2 regions of the Shewanella sp. ISS20 genome follow, and region 2 is predicted to be linked to the other one. Evidence: predicted binding sites of a transcription regulator. Region 2 holds the regulator's gene; the other holds the start of a gene.
What was found. The regulator sigma-54, encoded in region 2, starts transcription at its own class of promoters, with help from an activator protein. The targets are predictions, from matches to a motif close to GTTGGCACGNNNNTNGNNT.

Region 1 (8,564 bases), 1.8 Mb from region 2:
AATCAAACTGGCATTGCGTTGATTTAAGTCTTGGCAAATTACTAATAACTGACGACATTGCGCCACTTGCGCCGCAAGCGCGGTATCTGAGGTCAGTAAGATGTGCTGCGGATGGGAAGCTAAGGCTTGATCCGTTTGGGATAAGTTATCAAGCAGGCTATTTTTTTCGGCGGCTAACGTTAATAAGGCATCAGCCTGCTTGGCTGTTAAAGCCGCAGTTTCTTGGGCAATAACCAGCTCAAGTTGCTTAAGGCAAGCTTGCTGGGTATCAAGCAGCGTAGTTAAGCTAAGTTGTTCAATAGTCATTCAAATCCTGCATCTGTTTTTCAAATTCAACTATGTTAGCCGCCAAGCGTTCAGGGTCTATCTTATAGCGCCCTTCAGAGATGGCGAGTTTGATTTGATCAATTTTCTTTTGATCTATGTCAGGTGAGCCGGCCATTTTAGCGCTCGCGCCTTGTAGCTGCTGCGCTTGCGGCGTCAACTTGACTGAGTCCGTGTGCACAGTCGTCGCCTGAGGTTGAACTGGCGCATTAGCATTTCCTGTTTGAGGAAGCGCCGCTTGTTGAGACTTGCTGTATACCTGAGTATTGCTGGCAGAATTCAGCTTGGAAAAATCAATCGCCATAATTGGCTCCAATAGCATGCGTTTACAATGTATCTAGTTATCGACCAAAAGCGTTATGACTTAACTTTTTTTTCGATAAATATTTAAGTCGTTAATAAATCAATAGTAAATATTCAGCGAGCAAATAACTTACATATTTATTTCAACTGTTCCCACTTTAGTCACGACGGCTTTAATCAATTTTTGCGATTGAGCGTTCTTAATCTGAATATGTTCACCGAGCACACCATTACTTTCAGCAACGCCTTGAGTGCGAATCGTAAAATTAGTGCTCTTAGCAATAATAGTGACACTATCACCTTCACACACAAAACATAAATTTTCAATAAACACCGGACTTGCTTGGCTAATTCGCCGTTTGCTGCGACTGCCTATGATGGGTTCAAGCTCACTAAATTGCTCGCCTCGCAGCTGACTCTTCTCGATCATGGCAATATCTAACATCTCGCTAGTCAGTAATTCGCCCACATTAATGGGACGCCTGGCAACGACCACAGGAAAGCGAATATCAACTTTGACTGCGACAAAAATCTGCCACGGATAATCAAGTTCGGGGCTATTACAGCTAATTTTGACGGTATTATTGCGACTGATAGCGCGCTTGGCAGCAACTTCGGCACGAATGGCGCCGCTGCACAGTGGCAATTTTACCCGCGCGTTAGGTGTGTGGGCTTGTATGGATATTTGCGCGCCAGTAATAGGTTCTACCTTAGTAGCAATGGCATCGGTTGCCAGTCGCTTAATGTCTGCCGCCGTTGGGCGCACAGCCGTGTTGGCGCTGTCACTATTGGCCGCCGCGGTGAGGTTAACACTGAATGCTAACGCGATAATTATCCATATGCTTGTTGTCATAGTGTCAAATCTGGCTTATTTTTCAAGAATGCACCTATACTTCAATCAGTCATTTCACGGTTAATGATTTTTTTAAGGTTTTTAGCGTCATAGTTTCGACGCTGCGCTATAACTAATGTAAATAAAGCAAGTTATGTGCCTATACTCTTTACGAGTAGGAAGGGAATCAAATAGTAACAAAGGCAATGATATGGCAAATATTCTTGAATCTGTAAATCAGCGTACTCAGCTGGTCGGTCAAAACCGATTAGAGTTGTTGCTATTTAAACTCAGTGGCAAACAAAGATTCGGTATCAACGTTTTCAAAGTCAAAGAAGTACTGCAATGCCCGCCGTTAACGACTCTGCCTAAGCTCAGTCCATTAGTGCGTGGTGTGGCTCATATCCGTGGTCAAACTATTTCTGTGATTGATTTAAGTGCGGCAACTGGAGGGAAACGCATTGAAAATGTTGATAATTGTTTCATCATCATTGCGGAATACAACCGCAGTATTCAAGGCTTCTTAGTCAATTCTGTTGAACGTATTATTAACATGAATTGGGGCGCCATTTTGCCGCCACCTGATGGCACGGGGCGTTTTTCGTATTTAACCGCTGTGACTGAAATTGAAGGCGAACTAGTTGAAATTCTCGATGTAGAAAAAATTCTCGACCAAATATCCCCAGTCAAAACCGAAATTAGTCAAGAAACTGCCGACTTACTTAATATTGATCGCGATAAAAATTATCACATCATGGTTATCGATGATTCGGCTGTGGCCCGTAAGCAAATCATTCGCTCGCTTAATTCGTTGCAACTTGAAATTGATACCGCCAAAGATGGCCGCGAAGCACTCGATATGCTGAGAGCTCGGGCCGAAACTTGCGATGATGTTTCTAAGCAAATTCCGTTAATTATTTCAGATATTGAAATGCCAGAAATGGATGGCTATACCCTGACCGCTGAAATTCGTGATAACCCTAAGCTTAAGCATATCAAGGTAGTGCTGCACACCTCGTTAAGCGGTGTGTTTAACCAAGCTATGGTTGAGAAAGTCGGGGCAGATGACTTTATTGCTAAATTCAACCCAGATGAATTAGCGCAAGCGGTGAATAAACACCTCTGCTTATGACGTGCCGGCCTAGCTGCACTATTTGATAGGTATTGTGAGAATGAATAGGGGTTTATTTTGTCAAACAAAACTCTAACTGATAACGAATATCGTCAGTTTGCACAATTTTTAGAACAACAAAGTGGCATAGTGTTAGGGGACAACAAGCAATATTTAGTCTGTAGTCGTTTAAGCCCATTAATGGCAAAGTTTAATTGTGACTCCTTGTCACTGTTAGTGAAAATGGCTATGGGCTCGCTCGACCGTCAGCTGCGCGTCGATGTCATTGATGCCATGACGACCAATGAAACCTTATGGTTTCGCGATAAATTCCCATTTGAGTTAATGGCCGAGGTGATTTTGCCTGAGTATGCGGCGCTCGGTAAGCCGCTAAAAATTTGGTCGGCGGCTTGTTCCTCTGGGCAAGAGCCTTACTCGCTCGCTATGACCTTGATGGAATTTCAACAGCGCCGACCTGGGACGTTAAACGGCACTAGTATAGTTGGCACAGATATTTCGCCGTCCATGCTTGAGCGCTGCGGCGTGGCAGAATACGACCATTTAGCGCTGGCTCGAGGATTGACTGAAGAACATAAACGCCAATTTTTCGAACCTTTGCCACATCAAAACCGCATGAAAGTGAAAGATAATGTCCGCAAACTAGTGACCTTTAAACCGCTTAACCTGTTAGACAGTTATTCTTCTATGGGCAAGTTTGACGTTATTTTTTGCCGCAATGTGTTAATTTATTTTGGCTCGGAGGCAAAGATTAAAATCTTGCGGCAATTTGCTGCCGCGTTAAACCCTAAAGGGATATTGTTTTTAGGGGCTTCAGAGTCGTTGGCCGGTCTTAGTGATGATTTTGACATGGTGCGCTGCAATCCTGGGATCTTCTACCGCAAACGCTAAGCCCATACTTGACAAAAAACCACAGCTAATCCTGTGGTTTTTTGCTTTTAGCTCAGCTAACCCATTGATTTAGTAAATTTGCTGCCGTCATTTCTTTTCTGGCACATCAATTGCTTTATGTTTGCTAACAAAGTCGGGAGGCAAGATTATGGCGATCAGTTTCGATAAAGCATTAGGAGTGCATCAGTACACTATCGGTGTGCGCGCGCAGCGAGCTGAAGTGATAGCTAGCAACATAGCAAACTCAGATACTCCAGGCTATAAGGCCAGAGATGTTGATTTTTCCATGGCGATGCAAGCGGCCATGGGTACACAATCGACTGCCACTATGCGCCTGCCCATGAGCCAAAGCCATGACAACCACTTTGATTTGCAATCTAAATTGGCTCCTGAACTTAAGTATCGCAATCCTAATCAAGCCGACACCGGGGATGGCAATACCGTGGAGATTCAGCATGAACAAACAGCGTTTATGCAAAACTCGCTGGAATATCAAATGTCATTAGGATTTCTCGACAGTAAGTTTAGTGGCCTAACAAAAGCATTAAAAGGTAATTAATCATGAGCTTATTTAATATTTTTGACGTTTCAGGTAGCGGCATGACGGCGCAATCGATTCGGATGAATACCACGGCGAGTAATATTGCCAACGCCGATGCCGTGTCCAGTAGCCAAGATAAAACCTATCGCGCCCGTTATCCGATATTTGAAGCCGCTATGGCCAAAGCGAGTCATCAGCAGCAACATGGCCAAGGTGTAGTGGTTAAGGGCATAGTGGAAAGTGATGAGTTACTGCAAAAGGAATATTCCCCCGCACATCCTATGGCTGACGCCGATGGCTTTATTTATAAGCCCAATGTCAATGTTATGGAGCAAATGGCGGACATGATTTCCTCTTCGCGCTCGTATCAAATGAATGTGCAAGTGGCAGATGCTGCCAAATCTATGTTGCAGCAGACACTGCGTATCGGTAAATAATAGGAGGTAAGTCGTGAACCTGGTTAATCCATTGGGTACCGGCCCCTTACCGGCAAATAGCCAATCTAACCTAGGTTCGGCTATTAGCAAAAATACGACAGTGACGACCAATCCGTTTTTAGACGGCATTCGTTTACCAGAAGATGCTAAGACCCCTGAACCTAAAGGCCAAGAACTGACACAAGCGGATTTCTTTGCCTTGCTGAGTCAACAGTTATCCATGCAAGACCCATTTAAGCCTGTGGGTAATGATCAGATGATTGCGCAGATGGCCTCGTTTTCAACCGTGGATGGCATTGCCAAGCTCAATGCTGAAATTGTAACGCTTAATAGTGTGATGACGTCCAGCCAAGCGTTGCAAGCGTCTGGTTTAGTTGGGCAAAAGGTGTTGATCCCATCAGCCACCACCCATGTGAGCGCCGAAGATCCTAATGTTAATGCGGTAGTCACTACCCCCCAACCTATTAAAGACATCATGGTGCGGGTTGAAGATCAAAAAGGTCAGCTAATCACTACCTTTGCGGTGGATGGCAGCGCGGGTGGTAATGTCGACTTCGGTTGGGATGGCAAAAATAGCAAAGGCGAGTTAGTCGCTGCGGGCAATTATGTGTTTAAAGCGAGCGGTAAGCTTGATGGTAAGTCACAAGCATTACCAGTATCGAGTTATGCCCATGTGACCAGTGTGTCACTGGGCAATGCAACTACGGGGGCCATTCTGAATCTTAAAGGAATCGGCGGAGTCAAACTCGGTGACGTACTTGCCGTTGCTGAAAACAAATAATGCCGCGGCGGCAAAGCCTTGCCGCCAAGTCGAGTTGAAGTAGAGGTTTACTATGTCATTTAATATTGCACTTAGTGGTATCGCTGCCGCCCAGAAAGATCTTAATACCACAGCGAACAACGTGGCAAACGTCAATACCGTAGGTTTTAAAGAGTCGCGCGCCGAGTTTGCCGATGTCTATGCCAACTCGATTTTCTCTAGCGGTAAAACTGCGGTCGGTGGCGGCGTGACTACCACTCAAGTGGCGCAGCAATTTCATCAAGGCAGTTTAAAGTTCACCAGTAACGCCCTTGATATGGCCATTAGTGGCGGCGGCTTTTTTGTGACGTCAACTGGCTTAGGTAACCAAGACTTTGCTTATACTCGCGCTGGTGCCTTTAAAATTGACTCAGGTAATTATTTAACCGATGCCGCCGGTAATTTCTTGCAAGCGTTTCCAGTGGATAAAGACGGTAATTCAACCTCAGTAAGCTTAACCACCACAGCGCAAGTGAAAATTCCAGATACGGCCGGTAGCCCAGTAAAAACGGCGGAAGTCGGCATACAGATGAATTTGAACGCGGGCGAAGATGTTAAAAAACCATCGCTATTTGACCCAAACGATCCTGATACTTTTAATAACTCTACCTCAGTGACTTTTTATGACTCACTGGGGGAGCCACACATTATGACCAGTTATTTTGTGCGACCAGAAAATGGCGCCTATACCGGCGAAAGTAACTGGGTAGCCTTTTATGCGGTAGATGGCCTGCAAGTAGATGTCTCTGGCGCCGCTGGCACCTATCAAACGGATACCGATGCCGACGGCACGCCTGATACGGCAGCGTCGGCAACTAACGCGGGCGGTTGGAAAGGCGCGGTAGTTAAATTTAATGATACTGGTGTGTACACCGGCAGCTCTCCAGTCACTATTACCACCGAAGAGCTGGGCGTCAATGGCGCTGGCGTACTGGGTGCTGGTGCCGATGGCACTCAAGCGTTAACAGTTAAATTTAATAGTCCGACTCAATTTGCCTCACCCTTTGAAGTAACTGAGTTGACGCAAGACGGTACTACCGTTGGCCGCTTAACTAACGTTGAAGTGGGCAGCGATGGCCTAGTGACAGCCAGTTACTCTAACGGCTCGACTGTGCCGTTAGCTCGGGTAGCGTTGGCACGCTTTGCTAATGAGCAAGGCTTAACTCAAGCTGGCAATACTTCGTGGAAGGCAAGTTTAGACTCAGGCCCGGCGTTAGCTGGGGAGGCTAAATCTGGCACCTTTGGCGATATTCGCTCATCGGCGCTTGAGCAATCCAACGTAGATTTAACCACTGAATTAGTGGATTTAATCTCGGCGCAGCGAAACTTCCAGGCTAACTCGCGCACCCTTGAAGTGAATAACACCTTGCAGCAAACCGTATTGCAGATACGTTAACTAACAATGGTTAGTTAATAATAGTTAGTAGCAATGCGCGCGCCTTATTAGGCCGCGCATTGCACTTCTTGCTGATGGTTCCAATCAGTTAGCCCTCACCCCTCAGCCGCCCCTTAAACACCTACGTCAATCCAGTTACAACCCCAATCTGCCAGCAAGCTTAAGTGACAACCCATGCTTAGTTGCCATTGCAACGCTAAAGGCGACGCAGGGGATAGATGGCACAGAGCTTGCTTTCTTATCCTGTATTCAGACGCCAGTAGAAAGATTGACGGAGCAGCATGGATAAGTTCATTTATATCGCCATGAGTGGAGCCAAGCAGAATATGCATTCGTTGGCCATTCGCGCTAACAACCTAGCCAACGCCAATACCGACGGTTTTAAAGCCGATATCGAGCAAGCGCGCTCAATGCAAGCCTTTGGCCATGGCTTGCCAACTCGGGTGTTTGCCATGACAGAAAATCCTGCCGCCGATTTTACCCCAGGCAGCATTCGCACTACCGGCCGTGATTTAGATGTCGCTATCAAGGATAAGGGCTGGTTTGCGGTGCAAGCGGCTGACGGCAGTGAAGCTTATACCCGTTCTGCCAGCTTACAAATCGATGAATCTGGTTTACTGCGTAATGATCGCGGTAATCCTGTCATGGGCGATGGCGGGCCGATTGTACTGCCCATCCCCATAGAAAAAGTCCAAATTGCCACCGATGGCACGATTTCTGTCAGACCTCAAGGGGCGGCGGCCAATGTAATCGAAGAAGTCGGGCGCCTTAAGTTAGTTAACCCGGATGAGAAAAATCTGATGCGCGGTGAAGATGGCTTATTTCGGCAAATGTCGGGCGAAATAGCGCCTGTGGATGAAGCCGTGTTAGTTCAAGCGGGCGCCGTTGAAGGCAGTAATGTCAATGCCGTCCATGAAATGGTGTCGCTTATCGACTTGCAACGTCAATTTGAAATGCAGGTAAAAATGATGAAAACCGGCGAAGAAATCAATCGCGCCTCCACCGCATTAATGCGCATTAGTTAGGAGTAGAGGATATGCATCCAGCACTATGGATTAGTAAGACCGGGCTTGATGCTCAGCAAACCGATATTGCCACTATTTCTAACAATGTCGCTAACGCTAGCACCATAGGTTACAAGAAAAGCCGCGCCGTATTTGAAGATCTCTTGTATCAAACCGTCAATCAACCGGGCGGCATTAGTGCGGCCAATACTAAGTTGCCCAACGGCTTAAGCATAGGTGCGGGGACTAAAGTGGTGGCCACTCAAAAAGAGTTTACCCAAGGCAATATGCTCACCACAGATAATTCTTTGGACATGATGATTGAAGGCCCTGGTTTTTTTGAAGTTGCTCTGCCAGATGGCACCACAGCTTATACCCGCAATGGTCAATTTAACTTGGATGAAAATGGCCAAATAGTGACCCCAGGTTCTGGTTATGTCCTGCAACCCCCGATCACAATTCCGGATGATGCCTTATCTATTACTGTCTCTGCTGAAGGCGAAGTGTCAGTTAAAACCCCTGGTAATGCTGAAAATCAGGTGGTAGGCCAGTTTAGTGTTTCAGACTTTATTAACCCATCCGGCCTCGACCCAATAGGACAGAACATGTATCTAGAAACTGGGGCCAGCGGTACACCTATTCAAGGCACGGCCTCGTTAGATGGTTTAGGTATCATACGCCAAGGGGCACTTGAAACCTCAAACGTCAATGTCACCGAAGAGTTAGTTAATTTAATTGAGAGTCAGCGGATTTATGAGATGAACTCCAAGGTGATTTCGGCGGTTGATCAAATGCTTAATTACGTGACTCAAAATCTGTGAGGTAGGCTGATGCGCAGCTCATTATCTATCCTAGCCATCTTGGTTGTTACCGGATGCGCCGCCACCGGTGATAAACCCATTGCCGAT
Region 2 (8,564 bases):
AGCACAGGGCCAAAGGTATCTTCATCATCGTCCATACCGGCCATACCCATCATGGAGTGCTCGGCATCTTCACGAATAATATCGACCACATCATCGATGGTGATCCGGCCTAATAGATGACCTTCAGCATCAATCACTGGCGCAGATAACCAATCATGGCGTTCAAATAACTGCGAAATCTCAGTATCTGACATAGTGACAGGAATGCCTTCCATATCAGGGATCATTATATCGCGCACTGAAGTGGTAGGGTTTGACACTAGTAAGTCGGTGATACGAATGCCACCGAGTAAACGGTCGCGCTTATCTACCACATATAAAGTATCGGTCGCATCTGGCAGGCGGCCGCGTAGGCGCAGATAACGCAGAATCACATCAATAGTGACATCCGGTCTTAAAGTCACAGTATCGGTATTCATGATACTACCAGCAGTATCTTCAGGATAAGACAGGGCTTGTTCAACCCTAGCCCTATCTTGGGTGCTCATAGACAGCAGTACTTTTTGGTACAAGGCATCGGGTAAGCTGCGTAAAATATAGGCGAGATCGTCTGTGTCCATGCCAGCGGTTGCCTTAGCAACGCCTTCTGGGGACATTTGTTTAATTAGATGATCTTTTAAATCTTCAGGAAGTTCTTCAAGAATTTCACCGGCTTGATCATGATCGATAAGCTGCCATAGCACTCGCCTAGTTTGAGGAGTCGATGACTCCATAATATGCGCTATGTCTTGAGCGGCCATGTTGCTGAGCATATCGCGTACATGGACAAACGTCCCACTACCAAGGGCGTGTGACAGTTGATCTAGGAGTAACTGAGTATGATCATTATTGAGTGCTTCGACTGGCATGCATCCCTCCCTTTTTGGCAGGCGCATATCATACTCTTAGCCTAGCTAAATGAACACGCCCAATTCAGCGGCTTTTAGCGCCGGGTTTACTCATTCTCATCAAATCGGGCGTTGATTAGATTGCAAATTGCATCCATGGCCGCTTGTGCTTCTTCGCCTTCGGCGCGGATAAGTATGGTTTTTCCAGGGCCTGAGCCCAGCATTAATAACCCCAAGACACTTGCGGCCGAGGCTTGTTTATCACCTTGAATTAAGGTGATATTAGCCTGATATTCACTGGCCAATAACGCAAGTTTAGTGGCTGGGCGGGCATGTAATCCAAGCTTATTACATAGAGTTACTTGGCGCTCAAGCACTGGCATTATTAAGCTCTCGATGGCGCGATTGCACTGTGTGCTTACCGTTAGCAAAACGTTTTGCGAGTTGATCGGCAACATAAACCGATCTGTGCTGACCACCGGTACAACCAATCGCAATAGTTAGGTAACTTCTGTTATTGCGTTCTAATTGTGGCAACCAAGTACCCAGTAAGCTTTCAATTTGCCAGATGAACTTATTGACTTGCACTTGGCGGCCTAAGAACTCTTGCACTGGCGCATCAAGCCCGGTAAGCGGTCTAAGTTCTTGCTCCCAATGGGGGTTTGGCAAAAAACGCACGTCAAACATAAAATCGGCTTCGGTTGGCATGCCATGCTTAAAACCGAAGGATTCAAAGGTGATGACTAGCTCTTTTTCAACGCGGCCGAGCAAAATTTCCCGCACCTTATCGCTTAACTCATAAATGGTTAAGTTCGAGGTATCGATGAAATGGTCCATTATTTTGGACAGAGGAGCGAGCAATTCGCCTTCACGTTTAATCGCATCACCGAGTGAACTTTGGGATTTAGATAAAGGATGCAGGCGGCGGGTTTCACTGTAGCGCTTAAGAAGTACTTGATCGCTAGAGTTTAAAAACATGCTTTTAATAACAGTACTATTAGGCAGTTTACGCAGCTCTTGCTCAAGCAGTTTTTCTTGTTCAGGTAAATTACGTACATCGACACTGATGGCGATTTTATCGTTACTTACTTGCAATTCGCTCAGCAAACTACCGATTAGGGATAAAGGTAAATTATCGACACAATAATAACCAAGATCTTCTAATACTCGCAGGGCGACGGATTTCCCTGAGCCACTGCGGCCAGAGACTATAACCAGTTTCATGCTGTGATCACCTGATAGAGTTGAGTTTCATCTTCGGTCTTACGAATTTGCTTGAGAACTTGCTTATCACTCAGTTTTTCGGCTATTGCCGCTAAGGTCGTCAAGTGCTGCTGACATTCATCGCTCGGCACTAATAAAGCAAATATGATATCTACTGGTTGCTTGTCGATGGCATCAAACGATATAGGAGTTAAGCATTTAATAAGCACTCCTATGGGCTCGCTGATTGCATCAAGGCGACCATGAGGGATAGCAATGCCATTGCCTATGCCTGTGCTACCTTTCTTCTCGCGAGCTAATAGGCTCTCAAAAATTTCTTGGGAAGATAGGTTGGGGTATTGAGCTGCCACTAGATCACTGACAAGCTCAAGCCCCTTTTTCTTACTGCCCGGAGTGGCACAGGTAGTGCACTCTGGTCGCAGGATGGTACTGAGTTCCATCGTTAATGTTTTATTAATTTCTCTTTGTGTTTAATGACTTGACGGTCCAACTTATCTATCAGGGCGTCAATCGCGGCGTACATATCTTGATGTTCGGAGGTAGCGAATATTTCACCACCACTCACTAGTAGCTTGGCTTCAGCAATCTGCTGATTTTTTTCAACATTTAAAACAACATGCACATTATTGATCTGTTCAAAATGACGTTCAAGCTTTGTGAACTTGTTTTCAACATACTCGCGTAACGAATCGGTTACTTCTACGTGGTGCCCTGTCAGATTAATTTGCATAGATGCCTGCCTCCAGTGAGATGGTGGGTTATAAACTTTTACGCTGATTGGACGGTGGGATCAACATAGCTTCTCGATATTTGGCTATGGTGCGCCGTGCAACGTTAATTCCCTGTTCTGCCAAAAGCTGAGCCATTTTACTGTCACTCAGTGGTTTCTTTTGGTTTTCTGCAGCGACTAGCTTCTTGATAAAGGCTCTAATTGCTGTAGAGGAGCATTCTCCGCCGTCATCCGTGCCTACATGGCTAGAGAAAAAGTACTTTAATTCAAAAATTCCCTTAGGGGTATGCATATATTTTTGAGTCGTTACCCGTGAAATCGTCGATTCATGCATTTCAACGGCTTCAGCTATATCATTAAGAACCATAGGTTTCATCGCTTCTTCACCAAACTCAAAGAAACCTTGCTGGAACTCAACTATGCAAGTCGCCACCTTTAGAAGCGTATCATTGCGACTCTCTAAACTTTTAATAAACCATTTGGCTTCTTGCAAGTGGCCGCGAATAAACTGACTATCGGCTTGATTGCGACTGCTGCGAGCCATGGCGGCATAATGCTGGTTCACATTCAGTTTAGGCATATTATCGGGATTGAGCTCTACAACCCAACGACCATTTTTTTTGCTGACCGATACATCAGGGATCACGTACTCATCGCTATTTGGCGTAATTAACGAGCCGGGGCGCGGATTTAAGGTCTGGATCAGTTGCAGCGCATATTTGACATCATCTTCTTTGAGCCGAGTTTTTCGCATTAATAAACGAAAATCTTTGGCGGCTAAGACATCCAAATGTTCATCAATCAGCAGTCTAGCTTCCGCTAAATATGGTGTGTTTTCATTAAAATGCGACAGCTGAATAAGTAAACATTCGCGCAAATCTCGGGCGCCGACACCTATGGGATCAAAATGCTGAATCCGTTTAAGAACCGCTTCCACTTCATCAAGCTCTATATCGTCATCATCACTAATGGCATCCAGAATTTCAGCAGTCGATAAGGTGAGATAACCGCGTTCATCAATCGCTTCAATAATAGTGGTTGCAATGGCGCGATCGGTATCGCTAAACGGAGTCAGATTCTTTTGCCATTCTAAATGCTCATACAAGCCTTCGCAGGTTTCACCTTGAAACGGCATGTCATCATCGCGCAGATTACCAGAGCCTGTGTTACTAGTTGCGGTAAACACTTCATCCCAACTGCTATCAAAAGGCAGCTCTTCTGGCATAGTTTCTTGGGTGAGGGCATCACTAGTATCGACACTTGAGCTATCGCGCTCCATATCGACTTCATAGGAGTCAGCTTCAACGGCATCAGCTTCATAACTCATGTCGCTGCTGTCTGCTGTATTGTTGTCATTGGTTTCTAGTTCTTTGTCCTGACTCTTAACGTGAGTGACATCAAACTCGTTGCCTTCCGTCGCGGCTTGGATGGGATCATATTGCTCTTCATCCAATTCTAATAGCGGATTAGACTCCAGCGCTTGCTGAATTTCCTGCTGGAGTTCCATGGATGATAATTGCAGCAGACGAATGGCCTGCTGCAATTGCGGAGTCATGGTAAGTTGCTGACCCAGTCTAAGCTGGAGTGACGCTTTCATAATTACCGCTATCCCTACTTATGAGAGTTGTGATGGAAAACACTGAATAATAAGCGTATATCACAAAGTAAAAGACGACCTTACTGATCGCCTTGTTAAAGTTAACTATAGCCTGAATTGTTCACCTAAGTACACTGCGCGCACTTGCTGGTTATCTAATATTTCAGCGGGGGTACCTTCTGCAATCAATTCACCATGACTAACAATATAGGCATGCTCACAGACGTCTAAGGTTTCACGGACGTTATGGTCAGTGATTAACACCCCAAGCCCGCGGCTTTTGAGTTGTTCAATGATCTTTTTAATGTCGATCACTGAAATGGGATCAACCCCTGCAAATGGCTCATCGAGCAGAATAAACTTAGGATTGGCGGCTAATGCTCTAGCAATTTCAACCCGACGCCGTTCACCACCCGATAACGACATACCTTGCGAATCGCGAATATGGGTAATATGAAACTCTTCCAGTAAATGCTCTAGCTGCGCTTCACGCTCATCGCTATTGAGCTCTTTACGGGTTTGCAGCACCGCCATAATATTTTGATAGACGGTTAGTTTTCTAAAAATGCTGGCTTCTTGCGGCAAGTAACCTATGCCTTTACGTGCTCGTAAATGCATAGGGTCTTGCGTCAAATCTTCATCATTAATGAAAATATGGCCTTTATCACTTTTTACCAGCCCGACCACCATATAAAAGGTGGTGGTTTTGCCAGCACCGTTAGGGCCTAATAAGCCGACAATTTGGCCGGTTTTGACGGTTAAGCTCACATCTTTAACTACCTGTCGGCTTTTATAACTTTTGGCGAGATGCTCAGCCCTAAGAGTCAAGCTTGTCATTATTGAGATTGCCCCTCGTTATTCTTTGAGTCGACCGACTGGCTAGTTTTTAGTAGTTTAAACTTGCCATCGTCTTTGCTTGGCAAGTCATCTCTAAAGCTTTCTGGTTTGATGATAGTAATGACTCGCTCGTCTTTTTGCTTATCACCTTCAGCCATTAATTGTTGTTTTTCAATGTTATAAACGATTTTTTCGGCACTAACCTTACTGCCTGCTTGCTCAATGGTAGCATTGCCAATTAAGGTCATAATGCGCTTACTCATGTTGTATTGAATTTCATTGGCGCTAGCGGTCGCGCGCAGGTTATTTTCAAGAATTTGCGAGTAAGTGGCTGGCGTGCCGTGCGCCACTAATACTGTCATGCCATCTGGATTACTGCTGGCGTTTAATTCTTTGGCATGGATCTTAATGCTGCCTTGAGTCACTACCACTGGGCCATAATAGATGACTTGCTTATTCTTGATGTCGGCAAACTGACGCGCGGCATCAATTTTCACTTCTTGATTGAGTGAATCATTGATAGCCGTAGCGCTAAAACTTAAACCGCAAAAGATAAGGGTAGCGATTGATTTACTTAGGTTCATATGTTCCTTCTATCTGGCTTTTAAGCTCAATAGTTTGGGTATTTAAGTCAGCGTAGAGGCCTTTGCCTTTTACAGTGAAACCTGTGCCTTGAATATTTATGTCCCTATCTGAGGTCATAATCATAGTATTCAGGTTTAGCTCCAAATAGCTGGTTGTCAGCGTTTGAATGGGTTCATTAGGAGCAAGAGCTTCAATAATAACATCATTCTCTAATATTACTTTACCCGTAAGCTTATCTAAGCTGCCCTGTTTGGCATGCAATTGCCATTGGTCATCACTATTTTCTGGGTACAACTGATACACAGGCTCAGTAAAAAACGTAGTCTGAGTCTGATTAAAGTGTTCCATATGCAGCGCGCTTACGCGACTGCTCACAGTACCATCTGGGTTAAATTCGACACTTTTAAGATTGTCGGCCACAAAATCGGGTTGCTCTTGCGTTTGCGATGTATGTAATTCTTGAGCCGATTTTTTTACTTGAACTTGCCAATACAGGATTAACGCCGCGCTAAAGAATAAGACTATGGCCAGAGTGACCCGATTCATACGCTCATCCCATGGGATAAATGAAATTTATTTTGGCTGAGTAACAATAAATCTGTGAGTTCTCGCACTGCGCCATGGCCACCATTAATGTGGGTCACCCAATCGGCTTGCTGCTTAACAAATGGATGGCCATCGGCAACACATACCGACAAACCTACGTGCTGCATCACAGGTAAATCAACCACATCATCGCCAATATAAGCCACTTGGCTTGGATCTAAGGCTAACTTAGCTAAGAGTTCAGTAAAGGGTTGCTGTTTATCATCAACGCCTTGATAAATATGCTCAACCCCTAGGGCTGACATGCGCTGTGCGACTAAGTTGGATTTTCTGCCGGTAATGATAGCGACTTGAATGCCAACAGAAAATAGCGATTTGATGCCAAAGCCATCGCGAGTATGAAAGGCTTTTAACTCTTCGCCTTGATTGCCAAGATAAATACGACCATCAGAAAATACACCATCGACATCACAAATGAGTAATTTGACCGCACTGGCTTTATCCCAAATCGCTTGGGCGACTGGGCCATAAAATGTTTCTTGCATCAGTTAAATTACTCCAGCTTTTACCAAATCGAGCATGTTTAACGCCCCAATGGCGTGCTGCTGTTCATCAACGACTATCAAGCCATTGATATTGCGGGTATCCATAATTTTTAATGCGCCGGCCGCTAAAATATCCGCGGCGACGGTAACGCAATTTTTCGTCATCACTTGACCAATCTCAGTATGACGTAAATCTATGTTGGCATCTATGATCCGGCGTAAGTCACCGTCAGTAAAAATGCCTAATAACTTATGATTGTCATCTACCACAGCTGTCATGCCAAGGCCTTTGTTGCTGATCTCATACAAGCTTTCGGTGATCTTGGCGCTTGGCGATACCAGTGGTAACTCATCACCAGAGTGCATAATGTCAGCTACTTTGAGTAGTAACTTGCGCCCTAAGCTGCCACCAGGATGCGACAGCGCAAAATCATCGCGGGTAAAGCGCTTAGCTTGCAGTAAGGCAACGGCCAAGGCATCTCCCATGACTAAGGTAGCGGTAGTGCTTGAAGTCGGTGCTAGTCCTAATGGACAAGCTTCTTCAGGCACCTGAATACATAAATGGACATTGCTAAGCTTGGCCATAGTGGATTCAGGTTTACCGGTAATAGTAATAACTTCTATGCCAAAGCGCTTGATAACCGGCATTAATGTCAAGATTTCAGAAGCTTCGCCTGAATTTGAAATCGCAATAATCACATCTTGCTCGGCTATCATGCCTAAGTCGCCATGACTGGCTTCGCCAGGATGAACAAAAAAGGCAGCAGTGCCGGTGCTGGCTAAGGTCGAGGCAATTTTATTACCAATATGCCCAGACTTACCCATGCCCATGACTATGACTTTACCTTTGCAGTTGAGCAGCATAGTGCAAGCTGCGGCAAATTCAGGTGAGTCAACATATTGATAAAGATTGTCTAGTGCAGATTTTTCAATATCTACGACCTTGCGGCCCCACTGGCGCCATTGATGTTCTTCTGTCATAACGGTTTCTCTGAGTCCTTGCCCTAAGCGGGAAATTAATTAGACCATAATACCAAAGCTTGGTAGCCAATGAATGAGGCTAATAACAGCGCGCCGTGCCATGGCAATAGTTGCTGGCGTTTACCGCTCAGTAATACCAAGATGGCTAAGGCGCTGCTGCTGGCGAGTACCATGTAAATATCACGGCTACTGGCCATGGCATCAACGCTGCCTGGGGCCAATAAGCCTGGAATGGCCAATACGGCTAAAATGTTGAATAAATTTGAACCGACGATATTGCCTATGGCTAAGTCATCTTCTTTCTTTAATACACCTGCAACACAGGCCGCCAGTTCTGGCAGGCTAGTACCGACCGCGATAATGGTCAGTCCAATCACTAAATCAGACATACCAAAAGCTTGAGCTATACCTACGGCGCCATCGACCATCCAGTCTGCTGACAGAGGTAACAGTATGATGCCAAGGATTATCCAAAATACTGCCATCTTGGTTGATACCCCTGTAGGAATATCATCATTGTCATCTTCATCTGAGGCATCACTTGGGCGGCTTTTAATGCCTTGCCAAATCAAATAGCCCATTAGAACCACAAAGAGTCCAAGTAAAATCGCGCCATCTAAGCGTGATAATTCACCATCATACAGTAAATAGCCGGCCAGCACTGTGGCGGCTAGCATCATAGGAATTTCGCG

Region 1: flgF (flagellar basal-body rod protein FlgF) is a predicted target of sigma-54. The motif match lies at 6,870-6,888, and genes of this name have one in related genera.

What each region holds. Positions count from the first base shown of each region.
Region 1 covers NZ_JAWRZK010000001.1:1,633,938-1,642,501, reverse strand. Annotated here, with positions in the region: gene AC1HDP_RS07480 (flagella synthesis protein FlgN) at 1-306, opposite strand, end outside; gene flgM (flagellar biosynthesis anti-sigma factor FlgM) at 296-628, opposite strand; gene flgA (flagellar basal body P-ring formation chaperone FlgA) at 758-1,480, opposite strand; gene AC1HDP_RS07465 (chemotaxis protein CheV) at 1,671-2,591, shown strand; gene AC1HDP_RS07460 (CheR family methyltransferase) at 2,649-3,479, shown strand; gene flgB (flagellar basal body rod protein FlgB) at 3,628-4,038, shown strand; gene flgC (flagellar basal body rod protein FlgC) at 4,041-4,457, shown strand; gene AC1HDP_RS07445 (flagellar hook assembly protein FlgD) at 4,471-5,238, shown strand; gene flgE (flagellar hook protein FlgE) at 5,291-6,652, shown strand; gene flgF (flagellar basal-body rod protein FlgF) at 6,934-7,677, shown strand; gene flgG (flagellar basal-body rod protein FlgG) at 7,689-8,477, shown strand; gene flgH (flagellar basal body L-ring protein FlgH) at 8,487-8,564, shown strand, end outside.
Region 2 covers NZ_JAWRZK010000001.1:3,438,718-3,447,281, forward strand. Annotated here, with positions in the region: gene mgtE (magnesium transporter) at 1-848, opposite strand, end outside; gene AC1HDP_RS15595 (HPr family phosphocarrier protein) at 935-1,210, opposite strand; gene rapZ (RNase adapter RapZ) at 1,197-2,051, opposite strand; gene ptsN (PTS IIA-like nitrogen regulatory protein PtsN) at 2,048-2,491, opposite strand; gene hpf (ribosome hibernation promoting factor) at 2,494-2,781, opposite strand; gene AC1HDP_RS15615 (RNA polymerase factor sigma-54) at 2,810-4,378, opposite strand; gene lptB (LPS export ABC transporter ATP-binding protein) at 4,484-5,215, opposite strand; gene lptA (lipopolysaccharide transport periplasmic protein LptA) at 5,215-5,799, opposite strand; gene lptC (LPS export ABC transporter periplasmic protein LptC) at 5,786-6,346, opposite strand; gene kdsC (3-deoxy-manno-octulosonate-8-phosphatase KdsC) at 6,343-6,894, opposite strand; gene AC1HDP_RS15640 (KpsF/GutQ family sugar-phosphate isomerase) at 6,895-7,872, opposite strand; gene AC1HDP_RS15645 (calcium/sodium antiporter) at 7,908-8,564, opposite strand, start outside.